Regions from separate parts of the Aestuariirhabdus litorea genome, predicted to be linked through region 3. Evidence: predicted binding sites of a transcription regulator. Region 3 holds the regulator's gene; each other region holds the start of a gene.

Region 1 (7,283 bases), 1.5 Mb from region 3:
ATCGTTACTTTGGAACCGTCGGCTCCCGCCACCCCCAGCCCCCCCACGACCAGATTGCCCTGGGCAATGGCGTAGACCTGGCCATCGATACCTTTCAGCTCGGTCATCAGCAGCGAACCTCCGCGCAGGCTTTTTGCGTTACCCAGCGCAGAGACGGTGACGTCGATTTTTTGACCCGGTTTGGCAAAGGGAGGCAGCTCAGCGTGCACCGATACCGCGGCCACGTTCTTTAGCTTGGGGTTACTGCCCGGCGGCATCTTGATACCAAACTGGGCCAGCATATTTTTGAAGGTCTGGACTGTGAAAGGTGTCTGGCTGGTCTTGTCACCACTACCGTCCAGGCCCATCACCAGGCCGTAGCCCACCAGCTGGTTGCTCCGCACCCCCGCCACCGAAGCGATATCCTTGATCCGCTCGGCGCTGGCGAGGCCGCTGGTTAGCGCCAGAAAAACCAACATAAGGATGCGCGTTAGCTGTTTCATCGTTATCACTCCGCCCTAGAAGGGGAACATCGGGCTGTTGAACAGTTTGGATAACCAACCCGCTTCGTTGGAGTCCGCAAGGCTGCCGGTTCCGGCGTAGCTGATACGGGCGTCCGCAACCTTCTGCGAGGAGACCATGTTGTCGGTGTCGATATCATCGGGCCGAACCAGCCCCGTCACACGGATGTACTCATCCCCCTGATTGAGAGTTAACCACTTTTCACCGCGAATCTTCAGCAAGCCATTGGGCAGTACCTCGGATACCGTCACCGTAATGTTACCGGCCAGGCTGTTGCTCTGGCTGCTGGAGGCTTCACCCTCATGGGCTCGGCTGGCGTCCAGGGTCGCCGCCACATCAAAACCAAACACATCCTTGAAGGTTTTGCCAAACGCGGTGGGCTCGCTGATCGATGCGGTACTGTCCTTACTGAAATCGGTATCGGCATCTTTCTTGGCCTGGGTTGACTCCTGCAGCTGAACGGTAATGATGTCACCCACCCGGTAGGCCTTGCGATCATCGTATAAGGAGACGCCGAAGCCGCTTTGGTAGAGGGAGCCGCCATTAAATTCGGCGGCCACCGGGCGGGCGGGATAGGTCGGCGCGAACGCAGGATCATTCGGCTTGGGGGGGGGAGTCATACAGCCCCCCAGCAATAACAGCCCCATCGCGGCAAGGATCCTGATTTTCATTGCTGACATTTCCTCACTCAAACTATTACAGGTTCTGGGTCACAAACTGCAGCATGCTGTCTGCCGTTGAAATGACCTTCGAATTCATCTCGTAGGCGCGCTGGGTAGTGATCATATTGACCAGCTCCTCCACCACGTTCACATTGGAGTTTTCCAGCGTGTTCTGCTGCAAGCGCCCCAAACCATCTTCTCCGGGAACGCCTTCACGGGGCGCACCGCTGGAACCTGTCTCCAGAAACAGGTTATTGCCGATCGCCTGCAAGCCACCGGGGTTGATAAAGTCCACCACCTGAATCTGCCCCAGGTCCTGGGGAGCGGGGTTACCCGGGGTGGTGACCGTCACCGTGCCATCCTCACCTACGGTGAACGTCAGGGCATCCTCCGGAACCGTGATACCGGGCTCCAGCGGGTGGCCGTTCACATTCACCACATCGCCATCCTCATTCAGGTGGAACTGGCCATTACGGGTATAGGCAATAGTGCCGTCGGGGGTCAGTATCTGGAAAAACCCTCGACCATTAATCGCCAAGTCCAGCGGCTGGTCCGTTGTCTGCAGGCTACCGGCGGTAAAGATCTTCTGGGTACCGGCAACCCGTACCCCTGTACCCAGCTGCAGGCCGGATGGCAGGGTGGTGTCCTGCGAGGACTGCCCGCCGGGCTGGCGCTGAACCTGGTAAAGCAGATCCTCAAATTCGGCGCGATCTTTTTTGAAGCCGACCGTGCTGACGTTGGCCAGGTTGTTGGAAATGGTGGTCAGCTGCATATCTTGCGCGCTTAACCCTGTTTTACTTACCCAAAGTGCCGGTTGCATTTTCTCTTCTCCCCGCGAGAACTCCGTTCCCGCATCACATCTTGTCTGCAAACGAGAGCGTTTGCGTTTATGTCAAAAGTCCGTCAGTTATGCAGACACTGGCTAGTTCTGCAAAAGCCGTTCCACCGATTTCTGATTCTCTTCCGCGGTACTCATCATCTTGACCTGGACCTGGAACTGCTTGGAGAGACTCAGCATGGAGATCATCTCGGAGACGGCGTTCACATTGCTGCCCTCCAGAAATCCCGGCTCAAGGGTAACGGCGGCATCGGGAGCTACCCCCTCCTCACCCTTGACCCGGAAAAAGCCGTCACTACCTTTTTCCAACCGGCTCTTATCCGGGTTAACCAACAGAATACGGTCCACCTCCGCCAGCGCATTGGGGTTCTCCCCCACCCCACGAATGGTGATGGTTCCATCGGGAGCGATGTCCAGCTTGTCAAATTCCGGCAGTACGATGGGGCCACCATTGCCCATGATCGCCAAACCTTCTGAATTCCTGAGCGCCCCATCAGAGTCGACACGCAGGTTGCCGGTTCGGGTATAGACGGTTTCGCCCGCCCCGTTCTGGGCGGCGATCCAGCCATCGCCCCGCACCGCCACATCCAGATCCTGTCCGGTCTGAATCAGGGTACCGGAAGCCTGGTTGGTGCCCGGATTTTCCGTCATGGCATAGGCGCGCGTAGGATAGGTTTCCCCCCACACAGGCATCGAGCGGGCCTGTTCAAAGTCGCCCTTGAAGCCTGTGGTGGTGGCATTGGCCAGGTTATTGGCGTGGATGGTCTGGCCCAGCATGTTCTGCTTGGCGCCGCTCATCGATATGAATAGTGCTCTGTCCATTAGGCTTTATCCCCTTGGGAGCGGCAATTGCTTGCTGCTCGGTTCTCTTACAGACTATCAAAGCAAGGGGTGTGCCCACTTTTTATACCAACAGAAAAAAACACCTATCTTATTGATATACAGTTATTTTTATTTTTAGACGGAAAGCAATGAGGGGCCTGAAAAGGCCGTTAGAACGGTGGGTGCGGCAAGGATTTACCGCCATAAAAGCATTACTAGAGGCAGGGTAAAGGCTTTGGTCCCTCTACCGACGAACCGGTAAAGGGCACCGATCAGGACTCTACTTCTGTAAAGCCCTGATCGGCGCGGCCAAGCCTTAGATATTCAAAATGGTCTGGGTGACCGCATCGGAGGTCTCGATGGTCTTGGCGTTCGCCTGATAGTTACGCTGGGCAATAATCAGGTTAACCAGCTCATCGGAGAGCTCCACGTTGGATGACTCCAGGGCCCCCGCCTGAAGCGCTCCCAGGGTTCCTGAGCGGGGGGTGCCGACAACCGGGTTGCCGGAGTCAAACGACTCCGCCCACTCGGTCTTGCCCAGGGGGCTCAGCCCCTCGGTGTTGGCGAAGTTGGCAAACACCACCTGTCCCTGAACCCGGCTCTGGCCGTTGGTGTAACGGGCAAACAGGACACCCTCATCGGAGACCTCAAGCCCTGCCAGCTGACCGGTACTGAAACCATCCTGGTTAACACTGGTGACCGCAAAGGAGCTGGAGAACTGGGTACTGCCTGTCATATCGAGGTTATAACCACTCGGAGAAGCCGCACCGTTCTGGCTGCCGGAGCTGTCACGGGGCTCCCAGCCAGCCAGTACCACAGGGGTACCCGGGGCCGGAGCAGTTAACTGACCGGCAGAATCAAAGGTTAATGCCTGGGTGAAAGGGGTGAATACGTTAGCAGCCGGGTTATCGGGTGGCGGGGTGCCATCGGGAAGGGTGCCGTCAAAATCCCTTCCGTCGATCAGGACGTGCATATCCCAGGTATTGGCTCCGGTTTTGACGAAATACTGGGTTTGAATGTGAGAGTTACCCAAAGAGTCATAAACATTGACCGAGGTGGCGGAGTTATAGGTGTCCGGATCGGTAGGGTCGAACGGGGCGATCAGTGGCACCAGGTCACTGGAATTGAGGTTGACGGTCTGGTTCACGGTCCCGGTTGCCTGAGGCGACTGGTTAGTAGTATCAACCTGAAGATCCGTCAGTACCCCGGTCAGTATCTGGCCGGTAGCGTCAGCGCCATAACCTTGCAGGTTTTTGCCGAAGTTATTGACAATAAACCCCTCTTTATCGGTGCCGAAGTAGCCCGCCCGACTGTAGGTTGTCTCACCGTTGTTATCCAGCACAAAGAAGCCGTCACCGTTGATGGCCATATCCAGGCTGTTGCTGGTGAAGTTGATACTGCCCTGGGTAAATTGCTGGCCGATATTGGACAACAGCACACCGCTGCCGGTGGCATTAGCGGAAGTACCCAGTGTAGAAGCCGCGTAGACATCGGCAAACTCCGCCCTTGAGGACTTAAAGCCGATGGTGCTGGCGTTGGCGATATTGTTACCGGTCACCTCCAGCTCATTGCCAGCGGCACGAATTCCACTCAAACCGATATTAAAAGCCATGATTCTTTCTCCTGATCGCTCGCTGAGCGAATTACTCTTTGATCATCTGTACGTCGGACAGCAGGACCGAGCCCAGACCATCCAGATTCAAGATCACATCGCCGGTTCCCTGGGCCCCCAGGGTGATGCTGTTAACATGGGCTGGCAACACCGTTGGAACCTGCTGTGACTGGCCATCAATCAAAGCCATCGCTTCAAAGCGGTACTCTCCGGACGGCAAAGTATTGCCGCTACTGTCTTTGCCATCCCACTCAAATTCGATATTGCCCTTGGCCTGCGAGCCCATGGGGAGCTGGCGGACCAGGTCTCCGTTCGCACTGTAGACATTCACCGTGAGGTCCTGGGTTGAGGCGGGCAGCACCACCAGGCCATCGCTACCGCGCCCCGTATCAACCCGGGTCTGTTCCATCCCCAGCATCACAGTTCGACCCACCAGCGAGGAAGCCTGCAATGCCTGACTGGACTGCATACCCGCCACAAAGTCCTGCATTGAGCTGTTAAGGCTTTCCACCCCTTCCACAGTACTGAACTGGGCAAGCTGGGCGATAAACTCTCCATTCTCCTGGGGCTCCAGAGGGTTCTGGTTGTTCATCTGAGCAACCAGCAGCTCCAGAAACTCGTTCTTGCCCAGCTCATCATTCTTCTTCTGGTTCTCCTGCGCGTTGGCAATGGAGTACTGATCCATAACCGATGTGCTGGTAACACTATTCAGGCTCATCACGCTCTCCTTACTGCCCCAGTGTGAGGACTTTTTGCATCATGGTTTTAGCGGTGTTCAGCACATCCACATTGGTCTGGAAGGAACGCGATGCCGAGATCATGTCGGCCATCTGTTCAACCACATTGACGTTGGGGTAGTAGACATAACCCTCATCATTCGCCATCGGGTGGTTAGGGTCGTAACGCGCCTCCAGCTCCTGCTGGCTCTCTACAACACCCATCACACGTACCCCCGCACCGACTTCAGAAGGTTGCTCATCAAACAGGGAGCCCTCCTGCCCTGCTTCGTCCAGTGCATGGGCGAAAACCGGGTAGCGGGCGCGGTAGGTCTCATCGATACTGCTGCTGACCGTCTCCGCATTGGCAATATTGCTGGAGGTCGCATTGAGGCGGATTGACTGGGCACTCATACCGGAACCCGCAATGGTAAAGACGTTAGCCAAAGACATGTTTATTGACCTCTAATGGCAGTGCTCAGACCTTTGAACTTCGCATTCAGGAATGTGAAGCTGGAGTCAAAGGCGATCTTGTTCTGGGTAAATTCAGCAATCTCCCGCTGGGTATCGACGGTGTTTCCATCAACGGAGGGTTGAGTGGCGATCCGATACAGCAACTCCCCCCCCTCCACTTCATCGATAAACCCTGAAACATGGCCGGGGTGTGTTTTCTCCAGGGCCACTGCGCTCTCGTTACCCTGAGTGGAAAGTTGCTGCTTCATCACTGAAGCAAAGTCGATGTCCCGAGCCTTGAAGCCGGGGGTGTCAGCATTGGCGAGATTATTGGCCAGCACCTCGGCCCGTTGTGCACGAAACTGCAGCGCCGCCGGGTGGATACCTAATGCCTTGTCAAAACTGATTGCCATGCTGAACCTCGTACTGGATTGATTGCCTACACAGAATCAATAGCAACGAGCATGCCAACTAAATTTATTGTTTTTATTCAATGGGTTACAAAAAAACATCATCTCTAAAACCGCGGCAGCGGCAAACCACTTCCGACCGGGCGGCAAACATAGAGAGCCCCTTTGCCGCCTAAGGTTAAAAATGCGAATACAACGCGGTGAAAGCAGAAGAATAAGCAGAAGCAGAAGCAGAAGCAGAAGCAGAAGCAGAAGCAGAAGCAGAAGCTAAAAGATTAAGTCTTGGGATTAAGGCCAGGTACAAACGGGGGAAAGAGATCTGAGCGCGCAAGGCGCGCTCAAAGCGCTATTTAGCGATATACATGATACCGGGACGGCACTGCACCATCTCATAAAGGTGGGAAAGTCCATTGAGCGCCTCCGACGCGCCCAGGAACAGATAGCCTCCCGGCTTGAGGGTAGCGTGAATACGGGTAAGTATGTCGCGTTTGAAATCCGCCGAAAAATAGATCAGGACATTCCGGCAAAAAACAACGTCGAACTTACCCAGGGTGACATAGCTGTCCTGCAGGTTGATCGCCCTGAAGTCGATACGCTGCTTGATCGCTGGTTTGACCTGCCACCGCCGGCCATCAAGAGGGGTAAAGTATTTTTCCAGGCGCTCATCCGACAGCCCACGCCCCAGCGCAAGGGAGTCGTACTCGCCCAGCTTGGCCTCCCCCAGCACTTTGCTCGACAGGTCCGTCGCAACAATCTGCACGCCACCACGAAGCTGGCCGAGGCTGGTCCGCTCGAACTCATCGATAATAATGCTTTGGGAGTAGGGTTCCTGCCCTGATGAGCATGCGGCGGACCAGATCCTCAGGCGCTGGCCGGGATAGCGCTTTGCAAGGTCGGGTAAGATACGTGTTTTAAGCACCTCGAAGGGGTAGCTATCACGAAACCAGAGGGTCTCGTTGGTGGTCATGGCATCGACCACCTCACTCCTCAACCCGCCCCGAGGCTGGGCATTGATGCGCTTTACCAATTCACTGAGCGAACCAATTTGATGGTTGGCAAGGATTTTACGTAGCCGACTCTTGACCAGATACTCCTTGTTTTTACCCAGCACAATACCGCAGGCCTTCTCGAGGAACTCGCTGAACACCTCGAAATCACCTGTCGCCGAAGCACTGGCGCGGCCTTGAGTTAGTCCGATATCGGCCAACCTACTACTCCTTTAAATAACCCGCAGGCGCTACTGGGTTTCGATCTGAAAACGCTTGATCA
Region 2 (7,283 bases), 280 kb from region 3:
TAGTCGTCGCCGCCGGTCTCCAGCCCCCGAACCCGATCTTCCACCGAGCGCCTGGCGCTCAGCACCAGTACCGGCATGGCACTTCCGCGCGCCCTCAGCTCGGCGATCACCGACAGTCCATCGCGCCCCGGCAACATGAGATCGACAATCGCCAGGTCGTACTCCGCCTCAATCGCCAGTGCCAGCCCCTCCTCACCGTCACCGACCCGATCCACCCCATAACCCGACTGCTGCAACCCCTTGCAGACATAGCGGGCGATAGTGTCGTCGTCTTCGATCAAAAGCAGCTTCATGGCGGTTTCCTGGCGTTTCCCGGGTACCAAATTACCACGCCGGCAGCGGGGGAACGAGCAACCTTACCAATCTGTAATCTTGCCGCAATCCTGGGGCAAGGATCGGGGGGTAACCTAGCGACGAACACAATCAACCACCATAAGGATACCAATATGAAGACGACCGCTACTGCTCTGTTTGCCTGCGCCACCCTGGGCGCTTCCCTCAGCCTTTCCGCGGCCGAGCTGCCCACCCAGACCTACCTGCCGCTGGACACCGCACAGGCACTGGCCAACGCCGCCATGAAAAGCTGCACCGCCGAAGGCTACAGCGTCAGCGTCACCGTAGTGGACGCCGCGGGCCTGACCCGTGCCCAGCTGCGCGCCGACAAGGCCGGCCCCCACACCCTGGAGAGCAGCCGCAAGAAGGCCTTTACCTCTGCCAGCATGGGACGTCCCAGCGGCGACCTGGCGGCGCTGATCAAGAAGATGCCCGAGCTCGATGGCCTGCGGGATATGGACCCCAACTTGCTGATGCTGGGCGGTGGCCTGCCCCTGAAAGCCGGTGACGAGAAGATCGGCGGCATCGGTGTGGGCGGTGCCCCCGGCGGTCACCTCGACCAGGCCTGCGCCCAGGCAGCCATCGACAACGTACTGGGTCAGTAACCCTCCCCAGCTGCCATCGCCCAACGGCGGTGGCAGCCGGCCTCCTGTGTGCCCTCCCGCACCCGTCCCCACCGAGACCGCGGGACGTTGTCCCCCTCGAATGGCCGGCTTGACGCTCCCCCCGGGCCTACATAGGCTTAATGGAAACCTGCGTCAGAAGTAGTTCACCACCATGTTCCCCCGGCTAGCCCCCCGCCTGTTCGCCCGCTGCCCGCGCACCCCGGCACGAGTGCAGTGGTACCTGCGCCCCCTGCTGGCGCTAATAGGGCTGCTGCTTCTACTGCCCAGCCTCAGGGCCCAGGCCAGCGAGGTGGTTCGCCTCTCCAACAGCGAGTGGCCACCCTATTTTTCCGAAACCCAGAAACACGATGGCATCGGCTCCCACATCGTCAGCGAGGCCTTTGCCCTGGAGGGGGTCCGGGTCGAGTACCAGTTCTTCCCCGCCCGCCGGGCGCTGGAGCTGGCCAAGAACGGCACCTTTGATGGCACCGTAGGCTGGGAGCTGAACGAGGAGCGCAGCCGCTACCTGATCGCCAGTGACGTGGTGTGGGAATCGCCCTGGGTCTTTTTCCATCGGGTCACCACCCCCTTCGACTGGAGCGACCTCGCCAGCCTGCGTTACCACCGCATCGGTGGAACGGTCGGCTATATGTACACCCCCGAGTTCCGGGAAGCGGAAACCGCCGGGATTGTGACCCTCGACCGCGGCCCCTCCGACGATGTTGGCTTTCGCAAGCTGCTGGCCGGCCGCTTCGAACTCTTTCCCCAATTACGGGAGGTGGGCTACTACCAGATTCGCCAACTCTTCAGCCCGCAGCAGCAGCGCCTCTTTACCCATCACGAAAAGCCCTTCGGCAGCCATCGTGACCAGCTTCTGATTTACCGCCACCACCCACGCAGCCAGGCGCTGATCGATGCCTTCAACCGGGGGCTGGCAAAACTGCGCGACAGCGGTCAACTGGAGCGCTACTTTGATGCCCTGGCCCGGGGCGAGTACAATCTCGAGCCGAACCACTGATTCCATCCACACCCAACCCCCGGGAAACCCAGCAAATGCAGTTAAATGATCCCTTTGGCCGTATGGCAACCAAACGCCAGCGTGAGTACGAGGTTGTGCGCCAGTCCCTCCAGGGCTCCGATGTCACCACGGTTGAGGCGGGGCAGGCGCTACTCAACAATATTCGCCAGCGCGGCAAGTGGATGATTCTGGGGGCGATCCCCTGCGCCCTGATCCCCGCCCTGCTACTGCCGCAGTTTGCCCTCGCCTTTATTGTTACCGGCGTACTCTTTATCGCCTGGACCTTCAGCACCACCCGCAATGGCCTCGGCTACGTACAGCGCTACATCAACGAAGAGTTGCAGGGCGCCACAGACGACGCCGATCGGTCTGACACCACCCCTTGATCCTCTCCGCCTCCTGGGCTCCCTGGTCGGCAACGCCCCGCAAACGTGCACTCCGGTGCACGTTGATGGCACCGAAGTAGCGCACCAAACCGAACCCTCCCTCACGTCTCGTTGCACCACAGCGGAGCCCACCCCCTCACTGAAGCGGCCCCACAATAAGGCGATAATCTTTCGCTTTTAAATTTTTCTTTTAATTTCAGCACCTTAAAAACAAGCCAATCAACTGGTACGCATCCTGCTATGTGAGCTCCGAAACGGGTGAACCCCCCCGGGTATCACCCACCACTCCAACATGGCAGGGACCCTCAATGAACAACACCTCACCGCAGCGAATCATTGTCATTGGCAACGGCATGGTTGGGCACCAGTTTATTGACGCCCTGCTGACCAGCGATGGAGCGGAGTCTTACCGGATTACCAGCTTTTGCGAAGAGCCCCGCCCCGCCTACGACCGCGTTCACCTGACGGAGTTTTTTGCCCAGCGCAGTGCCGAGCCCCTGGCCCTGACCAGCGCAGCCCGCTACCGCGAGTCGGGAGTGCAGCTCCACCTCAACGACCGGGTAGTCAAGATCGACCGCGAACGTCGTCAAGTGCACTCCGCCCAGGGGGGGGTGCTGGGGTACGACAAACTGGTGCTGGCGACCGGATCCTTCCCCTTTGTTCCTCCCATCGAGGGCAACGATCGCCCGGACTGCTTTGTCTACCGCACCATTGAGGACCTGGAGGCGATCGCCGCCTGCGGTGACCGCGGTGCGCGGGTGGGGGCGGTGGTAGGCGGCGGTCTGTTGGGGCTGGAGGCGGCCAAGGCGCTGACCGACCTGGGGCTGGAAGCCCACGTGGTGGAGTTTGCTCCCCGCCTGATGGCGGTGCAGCTCGACGAGGGGGGCGGCGCCCTGCTCAAACACAAGATTGAGGCGCTGGGGGTGGGGGTGCATCTCTCCAAAGCCACCTCCGCCATCGTCGACGGCGAGCAGCACCAGCACCGCATGGCCTTTGCCGATGGCAGCGCACTGGAAACCGACCTGGTGATCTTTTCCGCCGGCATCCGCCCACGGGACGATCTCGCCCGTGACTGCGAACTAAAGGTCGGCGAGCGCGGCGGTATCTGCATCAACAACCAGTGCCAGACCTCCGACCCCGATATCTACGCCATCGGCGAGTGTGCACTGTGGAACCAGCAGATTTTCGGCCTCGTAGCCCCCGGCTACCAGATGGCAAAAGTGGCGGTATCTCATATTACGGGAGCAGAAGCCGCCTTCACCGGCGCCGACATGAGTACCAAACTCAAACTGATGGGGGTCGATGTTGCCAGTATCGGTGATGCCCAGGCCAGAACCCCGGGGGCACGTACCTACACCTGGTTCGACGAACCCGCCGAGGTGTACAAAAAGCTGGTGGTCAGCAGCGACCGGCGTCACCTGCTGGGGGCGGTACTGGTGGGGGACGCCGAGCAGTACGGCACCCTGTTGCAGTACCTGCTCAACGCCATTCCACTGCCGGAGCACCCCGACGCCCTGATCCTGCCCTACCGTGGCGATGATGCCCAGACCGGACTCGGCGTGGGTGCGCTGCCGGAAAGCGCGCAGATCTGCTCCTGCCACGCTGTCTCCAAAGGGGATATTCGCGCCGCCATCGACGCCGGCTGCTGCTCGCTGGCCGAGGTCAAGGGGGAGACCCGCGCCGCCACCGGCTGCGGGGGCTGCGCCCAGCTGCTCGGCTCGCTGGTCAACCATGAACTGGAGGAGCTCGGGATGGCGGTCAGCCGCGACCTCTGCGAGCACTTCCCCTACAGCCGCCAGGAGCTCTACCACCTGGTGAGGGTCGGCGAGATCACCACCTTCGACCAGTTGCTGGTCCGTCACGGCTCCGGCCAGGGCTGCGAAATCTGCAAGCCCACCGTCGCCAACATTCTCGCCAGCTGCTGGAACCAGTACGTACTCAAGCGCGACCATATCGGCCTGCAAGACACCAACGATCTCTACCTCGGCAACATGCAAAAAGATGGCACCTACTCGATCGTGCCACGGATTGCCGGTGGCGAGATCACCCCGGACAAGTTGATCGTGCTGGGGGAGGTAGCCCGCGAGTATGGCCTCTACACCAAGATCACCGGTGGCCAGCGCATCGACCTGTTCGGCGCCCAGCTGCACGAGCTACCGGCTATCTGGCGGGTGCTGGTCGACGCCGGTTTTGAAACCGGCCACGCTTACGGCAAATCGGTACGTACCGTTAAATCCTGCGTTGGCAGCAGCTGGTGCCGCTACGGCGTGAATGACAGCGTGGGGCTGGCGATCGAGATCGAGAATCGCTACAAGGGGTTGCGCTCTCCCCACAAGCTCAAGTTTGCCGTCTCCGGCTGCACCCGCGAATGCGCCGAAGCCCAAAGCAAGGACATCGGCGTGATCGCCACTGAGAACGGGTGGAACCTCTATGTCTGCGGCAACGGCGGCATGAAGCCCCGCCATGCCGACCTCTTTGCCACTGACCTCGACCACGACCGCCTGATCGCCACCATTGACCGCCTGCTGATGTTCTACATTCGCACCGCCGACCGCCTGCAGCGCACCTCGGTGTGGATGGAAAACCTGGAGGGGGGGCTCGACTACCTGCGCCAGGTGATCCTCGAGGACAGCCTTGGACTCGGCTCTGATCTGGAGGCGGAGATGGCCCATAACATTGCCAATTACCAGTGCGAATGGGCCACCACCCTTGCGGATGAGCAGAAGCTCAAACGCTTCAGCCACTTTATCAACAGCGACGCCACCGACGATCACCTGGCCTTTGTCGAGGAGCGTCACCAGCGCCGTCCCGCCAGCGCCACAGAACGCGAGCAGCTGATCGCACAAGCGAGTTAGTCTCTTATTTAACGGATAAGCAAGGAGCGGTTATGAACTGGAAAGCGGTCTGCCTGCTGGATGACATCGATCCCAATACCGGCGTCTGCGCGCTGGTAAACGGACACCAGGTGGCGCTCTTTCGCCTGGCGCAGGGCGACCAGCTGTTCGCGATCGGCAACTACGACCCGGTGGGTGGGGCCAATGTGCTCTCCCGTGGGCTGATCGCCCAGCTGGGGGAGGTGACCAGCGTGGCCTCCCCCCTCTACAAGCACCACTTCTGCCTCAGCACCGGCGTCTGCCAGGAGGACAGCAACCTGCGGGTGCCCACCTACCCGGTGCGCCTCAGGGATAACCGGGTCGAGGTGGTAGCCTGATGCAGGCGCCCGGCAGCCGCTCCCCGGCGCGGCAGGGAGAGCGCCCGCGACTGGTGGTGATCGGCAACGGCATGGCCGCAACCCGCACCCTCGATGAGCTGCTGGCCATCGCTCCCGACCACTACCGTATCACCCTGCTCGGGCGCGAACCCGGTCCGGCCTACAACCGCATCCTGCTCTCCCCGCTACTGGCCGGCGAGATCGAGCTGGAGCAGATCCGCCTGCACGACCGCGACTGGTACCACCAGCAGGGGATCGAGTTGCTGACCGGCACCGGTTACCAGGTCACCCGCATCGATCGCCATCGCTGCCGCGTGCAGTGCGCAAACGGCCAGCAGATCCACTACGACCGCCTGCTGATCGCCACCGGCTCGCTCCCCGCCCTCCCCGAGCTTGAGGGGCTGAGCCCCGGGGGCAACCCCCTGAAGGGGGTACTGGGGTTTCGCGACCTGGCGGACGTGGAACAGATGACCCAAGCCGCCCGTGCGGGGAACGAGGCGGTGGTGATCGGCGGTGGCCTGCTGGGACTGGAGGCCGCCCACGGCCTCAACTGCCTGGGGATGCGGGTCACCCTGGTGCACCGCGCCCCCTACCTGCTCAACCGCCAGCTCGACCCCGAAGCCGCCGCCCTGCTTCAACGGGAGCTGGAGTCCCGCGGCATCCGCTTTGTGCTGGCAGGCCGGAGCCGGGCGGTGCGCCATCACACTGATGCGGATGGAGCCGACAAAGTGGCCGCCCTGGAGCTGGAGGATGGCCAGCGCCTGGCCGCCGACCTGCTGGTGGTTACCACCGGCATCCGGCCCAATATCGAGCTGGCCGCGGCCTGCGGCCTGGCCTGCCGGCAAGGGGTTCTGGTCAACGACTGCCTGCAAACCTATGACCCGCGGATCTACGCCGTCGGTGAATGTGTCGAACACCGTGGGCTTACCTTCGGCCTGGTGGAGCCGCTGTTCCAGCAGGCCCGGGTCTGCGCCAACCAGCTGGCCGGGATCGGCACCGGCCGTTATCGCTTCACGCCGCCGCCCACCCGCCTCAAGGTCTCCGGTATCCAGCTCTTCTCCCTCGGGGAGCTGGAACCAGCCGCCACCGACAGTCCCCCGCAGGCCCTGGTCTACCGGGACCCGGCCGGGGGTATCTACCGCAAGCTGCTGCTGCGGGATAACCGCCTGGTGGGAGCCGTGCTTTATGGCGAGGTAGCCGACGGCCCCTGGTACTTTGAACTGATGCGCACCGGTCAAGACCTCAGTGCGCTGCGGGCGCAGCTCATCTTTGGCCAGGCCTGCTGCGAGCGCCTGCAGCGGACACGCCCCCCCGTTACCGCCGAGGAGGCCGCATGAGCGCCCTTATTACCCCGGTCCGTGCCGATGCCTCCGACCGAACGCCGGCCAGCCGTTGCGTGCGCACCACCTGCCCTTACTGCGGCACCGGCTGCGGGATCGACGCGCGCCTCCCCGCCGACCTCGACAGCCGCGCAGTCGCCACCATCGAGGGAGACCGCCTCCACCCCACCAACAGCGGCTCACTCTGCTCCAAAGGCAGCCACCTGGGGGAGACCCTCTCCACCCGCGGGCGCCTGCTTCGTCCTGAACTCGACGGCCAACCCTGCCACTGGGAGCAGGCCCTGGACGCCGCGGCTGAGCGCCTCGGTGCCATCATCGAGACGCACGGCCCCGACGCCGTCGCCTTCTACTGTTCCGGCCAGCTGCTCACCGAGGACTACTACGTCGCCA
Region 3 (7,283 bases):
CTGGAGCGCCGACCGCTTTGTCGAAGGGGCCGCCGCCACCGCACGGCAGCTCGGCATGTCTCCGTTGCTGATCGGCTTGACGGTGGTTGCCCTCGGTACATCGGCCCCTGAAATCCTGGTATCGGTCATGGCAGCACTCGATGATCACACAGGGCTGGCCGCTGGCAACGCCATTGGTTCCAACATTGCCAACATCGGCCTGGTGCTGGCCATCACCGCCCTGATCGCCCCCTTGCCGGTCAAAAACTCGCTGATCCTGCGGGAGATCCCCTTACTGGTGGTTGTCACCCTGCTGGCCGGTGCCTGCCTGTTCGACCTCCACCTCGGCGTCAGCGACGGCCTGCTGTTGCTGTCGGCCATGCTGGTCACCCTCTACCTGCTGTTTCGCTGGCAAAAGCCCCCCCTGGCCAATGCCGACCAGCAGCTGGCGCAGGCGGAGGCCGATGAGATTCCGGAAATGCCACTGCCCCGCGCACTGGGCATCCTGCTGATCGGCCTGGTCGTACTGATAATCAGCTCCCGTGCGCTGGTGTGGGGCGCTACGGAGATGGCTCTGATGTTTGGGGTCAGCGACCTGGTCATCGGATTGACCGTTGTCGCGGTCGGTACCAGCCTGCCTGAACTGGCGGCCTCCATTGCCAGCGCCCTCAAGAAGCATCACGAGATTGCGCTGGGCAACGTGGTCGGATCCAACCTGTTCAACCTGTTGACGGTACTGGCGGTGCCCGGATTGATCTCCCCCTCCAGTTTCGGGCCCGAGATCTTGATGCGCGACTACCTCAGCATGCTCGGTTTCACCCTGCTGCTGGCCGCGATGGCTTGGCTGGCGCTGCGCCGAGGCGGAATCGGGCGCCTGAGTGGCAGCATTCTATTTGCGTGCTATAGCGCGTATTATGTCGCCTTGTACTTCACTATATAGGGCTTTGGTAACAGCGATATGAGCCACCCCATCAGTTTCAAGGAATCGGGCCTGCGTACCGTACGCATGGAACAGGAGGCGATCGGTGAGCTTCTGCAGCGGATCGACGAGGATTTCGAGCGTGCCTGCGAGCTGCTGATGAACTGCCGCGGCCGGATTGTGGTTGTCGGCATGGGCAAGTCCGGACACATTGGCACCAAGATGGCCGCCACCCTGGCCAGCACCGGCAGCCCCGCCTTCTTTGTCCACCCGGGTGAGGCCTGCCACGGCGACTTAGGCATGATCACCGTGGACGATGTGGTCATCACCCTCTCCAACTCGGGTAACACCGGCGAGATGATCACCCTGATCCCCCTCCTCAAGCGCCTGGGCGTGCCGATGATCAGTATGACAGGGAACCCCGATTCCGCGCTCGCGCAAGCCGCCAATGTCAACCTCAATACCGGCGTCAAGCAGGAGGCCTGCCCCCTCAACCTGGCCCCCACCTCCAGTACCACCGTCTCCCTGGTGATGGGCGATGCACTGGCGATCGCCCTGCTGGAGCGACGCGGTTTCAGTGCAGAAGACTTTGCTTTCTCCCACCCCGGCGGCGCCCTTGGCCGACGCCTTCTACTGAAGGTGGATGATGTGATGCACAGCGGCGAACGGCTCCCCATAGTCAGCGAAGGCACCCTGCTGCGCGATGCGCTGCTGGAGATGACCCACAAGGGGCTGGGGATGACCGCCATCGTTGCCAGTGACGGCACCCTCAGCGGCGTCTTCACCGATGGCGACCTGCGCCGCTCCCTGGACCATGAGCTCAACATGGCCACCACCGCCATCGACGAGGTGATGACCCGCCGCTGCAAAACCGTCACCCAGGGGGTTCTGGCCGCCGAGGCGGTGCATATCATGGAGGAGACCAAAATCAATGGCCTGATCGTCATCAATGCCGAGCAGAAACCGGTTGGCGCACTCAATATGCACGACCTGCTGCGCGCGGGGGTCGTCTGATGTTCAGCCACCTGAAAGAGCGCGCACAACGCATTCGCCTGGCAGTGTTCGATGTGGATGGCGTGCTCACCAACGGCCAGCTACTGTTCAGCGAAAACGGCGAGGAGCTGAAGGCCTTCTCCACCCTCGACGGCCAGGGCATCAAGATGCTGCAGCGTGCCGGCATCGAGACCGCCATCATCACCGGGCGCGAATCGCAACTGGTGGCCCGGCGGGCTCAAAACCTGGGGATCGCCCACCTCTATCAGGGCCGTGAGGACAAACTCGTCGCCCTGCAGGAGCTGCTGCCCCAGCTGGGGCTGGCCCTTGAGGAGGTTGCCTACCTCGGTGACGACCTCCCCGACCTCGCTGCAATACGCCGCGTGGGGTTAGGGGCGGCGGTGGCCAACGCCCACGATTTCGTCAAACAGCACGCCTGCGCTGTTACCCTGAAGCCCGGCGGCCAGGGCGCCGCCCGCGAGTTCTGCGATGCCCTGCTGGACGCCCAGGGGAAGCTGCAGGAAGCGCTGGACAGCTACCTGTGAGTACCCCCTTGTGAGAGCCGCCCTGATCTCCCTGCTGGTTAGCGCCCTGCTGGCCTACGGCGGCTTTTACCTCTACCAGAACACGCCTCTCCGACAGGCACTTACCCCACCGGATACTGACCCCAGCGAACGCCAGGAGGCGGACTTCTACCTGACCAACGCCCGCCTGGTTCGCTTCAACCAGCAGGGTGAGCTGGATCACCGGATGCACGCGCAAGAGGTCAACCACTACCCGCTTGATGACACCACTATCATCCGGCAACCCCGCATGGTGCTCTACCGGGAACAGGGCGAGCGCCACATCAGCGCCAGTAATGGAAAGCTCCTGCCCGGCAGTAAGGACCTGGAGCTGTGGGACGAGGTGCTGATAGTGGCGCGAGCCAGGGACGGCAGTGAACAGGGACGCCTTGATACTGATTTCATCACTCTATACTCTGGTCAGGAACTGGCATCAACCAGCCGTCCGGTTATAATCACCACCCCCCAGAGCGTCACCCGAGCGGTCGGGTTAAACGCCCACCTTGACCAGAATCGCGTTCAGCTGTTATCCAATGTCAGAGGCACCTATGAAGTTCAATAGCTCCCTGCTCCTTACCCTGGCCACCAGCGTGCTGTTCAGTGCATCCGCCTGGGCATTGCCAGAGGATCGCGGGCAGCCGATCCGCATCAAGGCCGACTCTGCGGATATCAACGAGGGCATGGGACGTGCGGTATACAGCGGTAATGTGACCATGGACCAGGGCTCCATTCACATCAGCGGCGACAAAATCACCGTATTCACCACGGATGGAACCGTTACCCGTATGGTTGCCGAGGGGAGTCCGGCCCACTACCGGGAAAAGCCCGCTGCCGACAAAGAGATCATCAAGGCCTATGGCCACACCATCGACTACGCCATCGCTCGAGAGCAGGTGACCCTGCAACACAATGCACAGCTGCTGCAGGAGGGCAACTCCTTCAGCGGAGACACCATCCATTACAATACGGTCACCCAGACGGTGAGCGCCCAGAGCAGCGACCGCGCTGACACCGGCGGTCGTGTCGAGATGATTATCCAGCCCAAGAGCAAGCAGTAACGCGACCCATGGCGACCCTAAAAGCACTCCATCTGGCGAAAAGCTACCGCGGAAGAAAGGTGGTCGAGGACATCTCGGTCAGCATCAGCAGCAACCAGATTGTCGGGCTGCTGGGCCCCAACGGGGCTGGCAAAACCACCAGCTTCTACATGATCGTCGGCCTGGTTAACGCGGATGACGGCCAGATCCTGATCGACGGCGAGGACATCACCCGCCTGCCCATGCACGGGCGCGCCCGCAAGGGGATCGGCTATCTCACCCAGGAAGCCTCCATCTTTCGCAAGCTCAGCGTCACCCAGAACATCCTCGCCATCCTGGAGACCCGCAAGGATCTCAACCGTAAACAGCGACTGGAGAAACTGGAGGAGCTGCTGCAGGAGTTCCATATCACCCATATTCGCAACAGCACAGGTATCAGCCTCTCCGGTGGTGAGCGGCGCCGGGTCGAGATCGCCCGCGCACTGGCCATGGAACCCGCCTTTATCCTGCTGGATGAGCCCTTCGCCGGCGTTGACCCTATCTCGGTCAACGACATCAAGGAGGTGGTTCGCCACCTGCGCAACATAGGTATAGGGGTCCTGATTACTGACCACAACGTACGCGAAACCCTGGACATCTGTGAGTTGGCTTATATCGTCAGCGAGGGCAAGATCATTGCCGAGGGCGATCCCGAAACCGTGATGAACAACCAGAAGGTCAAGGATGTCTACCTAGGACATCAGTTCCGCATATAGGCATTGGGCCCCGTTCAGCCCTATAATGGGCCATGCAAGAATTTTGCCGTGACCAACAGAGCGGCCCTCCTCAAGAAGACAGGCAGATTATGGACCGGACACTCTTTTATCTATGAAACCATCCTTAGTCCTGAAAATGGGCCAGCAGCTGACCATGACCCCTCAGCTGCAGCAAGCCATCAAGCTCCTTCAACTGTCTACCCTGGACCTGCAACAGGAGGTTCAGCAAGCCCTTGAGTCCAACCCCATGCTGGAAGCCGAAGAGGGCTCAGACAGCGAATCCTCATCCGATCACGACCAAAGTGGCGACAATAACGAGTTTGACAGCGCTACCGATTACAACACCCTGAGCGAGGGTGAACAGCGCAAGCAGGAGCAGCAGAGCGTCGACAGCGCCAACAACGAAAATGAGGTGATGTCCGACGACTGGCAGGACAACATCCCAGAGGACCTCCCGGTGGACACCGCCTGGGATGACGTTTACCAGTCCAGCCTGCCCCCCTCTTCCGGCTCCGGTGGAGGGGACAATGACGACTACAACCCGGCCGCACGTGCCAGTACCACCGAGTCACTGCAATCGCACCTGGAGTGGCAACTCAACCTCACCCCGATGTCCGATACGGACCGGGCGATCGCCGTCACCATTATTGACGCGCTCACCGAAGATGGTTACCTCAGCTGCAGCTGCGAAGAGCTGCTGGAGGGGATCGAGGAGGAGCTGGAGATTGAGCTCGATGAGGTGGAAGCCGTACTGCGCCGCATCCAGCAATTTGACCCGGTGGGGGTGGCCGCACGCTCCCTTACCGAATGTTTGCTGATCCAGCTTGCGCAACTCCCCGAGAGCACACCCCACCTGGGTTCGGCGCGACTGGTGGTGGAAAAGTACATCAATCTTCTGGGCACCCACGATTATGCCCAGCTGATGCGCAAATCCCGACTCAAGGAGGCCGACCTTAAGGCCGCCATTGAGTTGATCCAGACCCTGAACCCCAAGCCCGGGGACAGCATCCAGAGTAGTGAACCGGAGTACGTTATTCCCGATGTCACGGTCAAGAAGGTCAATGGCCGCTGGACCGTTGAGCTCAACCCTGACGCCGTACCTCGGGTGCGAATCAACTCCGGGTACGCCTCACTGGTGAAACGTGCCGACAACAGCGCAGACAACACCTACCTCAAAAACCACCTGCAGGAGGCGCGCTGGTTTCTCAAAAGCCTGCAGAGCCGGAACGAAACCCTGATGAAGGTGGCCACCCAGATCGTGGAGCACCAACGGGGGTTCCTGGAATATGGCGACGAGGCGATGAAGCCCCTGGTCTTGCATGACATCGCCGAAGCGGTCAGCATGCACGAATCGACCATTTCACGGGTGACGACGCAAAAATACATGCACACCCCGCGGGGTATTTTTGAGCTTAAGTATTTCTTCTCCAGCCACGTCAGCACCGCCAGTGGTGGGGAGTGCTCATCGACCGCCATTCGGGCCATCATCAAAAAGCTGGTGGCGGCAGAGAACCCGAAAAAACCATTGAGTGACAGTAAAATAGCCGGCCTGCTCGCCGAGCAGGGGATCAAGGTCGCACGGCGCACCATCGCCAAGTACCGTGAATCCCTTTCAATCGCACCTTCTAACGAAAGAAAACGTCTGGTATAGGTTATATTGATTGACGGCAACATAGAGATATCGAGCCTCGGATATGATCGGTAACAGAGGCAAACGCATGAGTCCATCGCACGATGGGTTCAGTATCACGTAAAACAGATCAGGAGAAAGACGCATGCAAATCAATATCAGTGGACATCATGTTGATGTAACCGAGGCATTGCGTGAATATGTAGCAACCAAAGTTGACCGCCTGGAGCGCCATTTTGACACCATCACCAGCGTCAACGTTACCCTCAGCATCGAGAAAGAGGGCCAAAAGGCGGAAGCCAACCTCCATGTACGTGGCGCTGACATTCATGCCACTTCCGTTCATCAAGACATGTATGCCGCCATTGATATGCTGGCCGACAAGCTCGACCGCCAGCTAATGAAACATAAGGAAAAGAGTCTAGCCCGCTAACCCTTGGCCATGAACCTCATATCCCTCCTTAGCCCCGACCGCAGCCTCTGTGCTGCGGAAGGCGGCAGCAAAAAACGCGTATTAGAAACCCTCGCCGAAGCCCTTTCCCACTCGGGACAGGAGATTTCAGCGGGAGAGCTGTTTAACGGGCTGATTGAGCGGGAACGCCTCGGCAGTACCGGGTTCGGTAAGGGGATCGCTATCCCCCATTGTCGTCTCGAGTCCTGCACCGAAGCGATTGCCGCACTGCTCAAGCTTTCCGACGGGGTCGACTTCGATGCCATGGACGACCAACCGGTGGATATCATCTTTGCGCTGGTCGTACCCAATGAGGCCACCAGTGAGCACCTGGCGATTTTGCAGGAACTGGCTGGCCGTCTCGACAACGCCAGCTACCGGAACCGCCTGCGCACGGCGAAAACCAGCAGCGAACTCTACCAGATGGCCATTGCCCCCCTCGACTGACCCTCAAACCACAGACCGTACCCAACACAACTGATATACTGACTGCGCAGAGCCCTTAAGGAAGAATCTCCCCTGACATTCCTACCCCACTCCAGGGGTATCATGCAGGGAGCAGCGAGCGAAGTAGCCAACATGCGACTAGTCATTATCAGTGGACGATCCGGATCCGGTAAGAGTAGTGCCCTCCATGTGCTGGAGGATCAGGGCTTTTATTGTGTCGACAACATGCCCGCCGGGCTGCTGGGCTCGCTGGCCGAAGAGATCTCCCGGGAGCAGGCGCTCAGGAACGCCGCCGTCAGTATCGACGCGCGCAATATGCACGCCGACCTCAAGCGCTTCCCCCAAATCCTTACCCAGCTCACAGAGAGCGGCGTACAGTGCGAAGTGATCTACCTGGATGCGGACCCCGCAACCCTCCTCAAGCGCTTCAGCGAAACGCGCCGACGTCACCCCCTGTCCAACGAAAAATGCTCACTTGAAGAGGCGATCCGCGCCGAAAGCGAGTTGCT

Evidence for each region. Region 3 encodes sigma-54, which starts transcription at its own class of promoters, with help from an activator protein. Its sites were predicted from a motif close to TGGCACNNNNNTTGCTNT; they were not measured.
Region 1: a site for sigma-54 is predicted at 2,883-2,900, ahead of D0544_RS08000 (flagellar basal body rod protein FlgF). Genes of this name have one in related genera too.
Region 2: a site for sigma-54 is predicted at 2,567-2,584, ahead of nirB (nitrite reductase large subunit NirB). Genes of this name have one in related genera too.

Annotation. Positions count from the first base shown of each region.
Region 1 covers NZ_QWEZ01000001.1:1,734,364-1,741,646, forward strand. The annotation lists gene D0544_RS07985 (flagellar basal body P-ring protein FlgI) at 1-482, opposite strand, end outside; gene flgH (flagellar basal body L-ring protein FlgH) at 498-1,172, opposite strand; gene flgG (flagellar basal-body rod protein FlgG) at 1,198-1,983, opposite strand; gene D0544_RS08000 (flagellar basal body rod protein FlgF) at 2,086-2,823, opposite strand; gene flgE (flagellar hook protein FlgE) at 3,140-4,435, opposite strand; gene D0544_RS08010 (flagellar hook assembly protein FlgD) at 4,467-5,153, opposite strand; gene flgC (flagellar basal body rod protein FlgC) at 5,164-5,604, opposite strand; gene flgB (flagellar basal body rod protein FlgB) at 5,607-6,017, opposite strand; gene D0544_RS08025 (CheR family methyltransferase) at 6,361-7,221, opposite strand; gene D0544_RS08030 (chemotaxis protein CheV) at 7,252-7,283, opposite strand, start outside.
Region 2 covers NZ_QWEZ01000001.1:477,061-484,343, reverse strand. The annotation lists gene D0544_RS02350 (winged helix-turn-helix domain-containing protein) at 1-293, opposite strand, end outside; gene D0544_RS02345 (GlcG/HbpS family heme-binding protein) at 447-938, shown strand; gene D0544_RS02340 (substrate-binding periplasmic protein) at 1,111-1,956, shown strand; gene D0544_RS02335 (hypothetical protein) at 1,992-2,342, shown strand; gene nirB (nitrite reductase large subunit NirB) at 2,651-5,197, shown strand; gene nirD (nitrite reductase small subunit NirD) at 5,230-5,553, shown strand; gene D0544_RS02320 (NAD(P)/FAD-dependent oxidoreductase) at 5,553-6,890, shown strand; gene D0544_RS02315 (nitrate reductase) at 6,887-7,283, shown strand, end outside.
Region 3 covers NZ_QWEZ01000001.1:195,703-202,985, reverse strand. The annotation lists gene D0544_RS00970 (calcium/sodium antiporter) at 1-919, shown strand, start outside; gene D0544_RS00965 (KpsF/GutQ family sugar-phosphate isomerase) at 938-1,912, shown strand; gene D0544_RS00960 (KdsC family phosphatase) at 1,912-2,436, shown strand; gene lptC (LPS export ABC transporter periplasmic protein LptC) at 2,447-3,016, shown strand; gene lptA (lipopolysaccharide transport periplasmic protein LptA) at 3,003-3,512, shown strand; gene lptB (LPS export ABC transporter ATP-binding protein) at 3,521-4,246, shown strand; gene D0544_RS00940 (RNA polymerase factor sigma-54) at 4,359-5,897, shown strand; gene hpf (ribosome hibernation-promoting factor, HPF/YfiA family) at 6,022-6,309, shown strand; gene ptsN (PTS IIA-like nitrogen regulatory protein PtsN) at 6,319-6,774, shown strand; gene rapZ (RNase adapter RapZ) at 6,907-7,283, shown strand, end outside.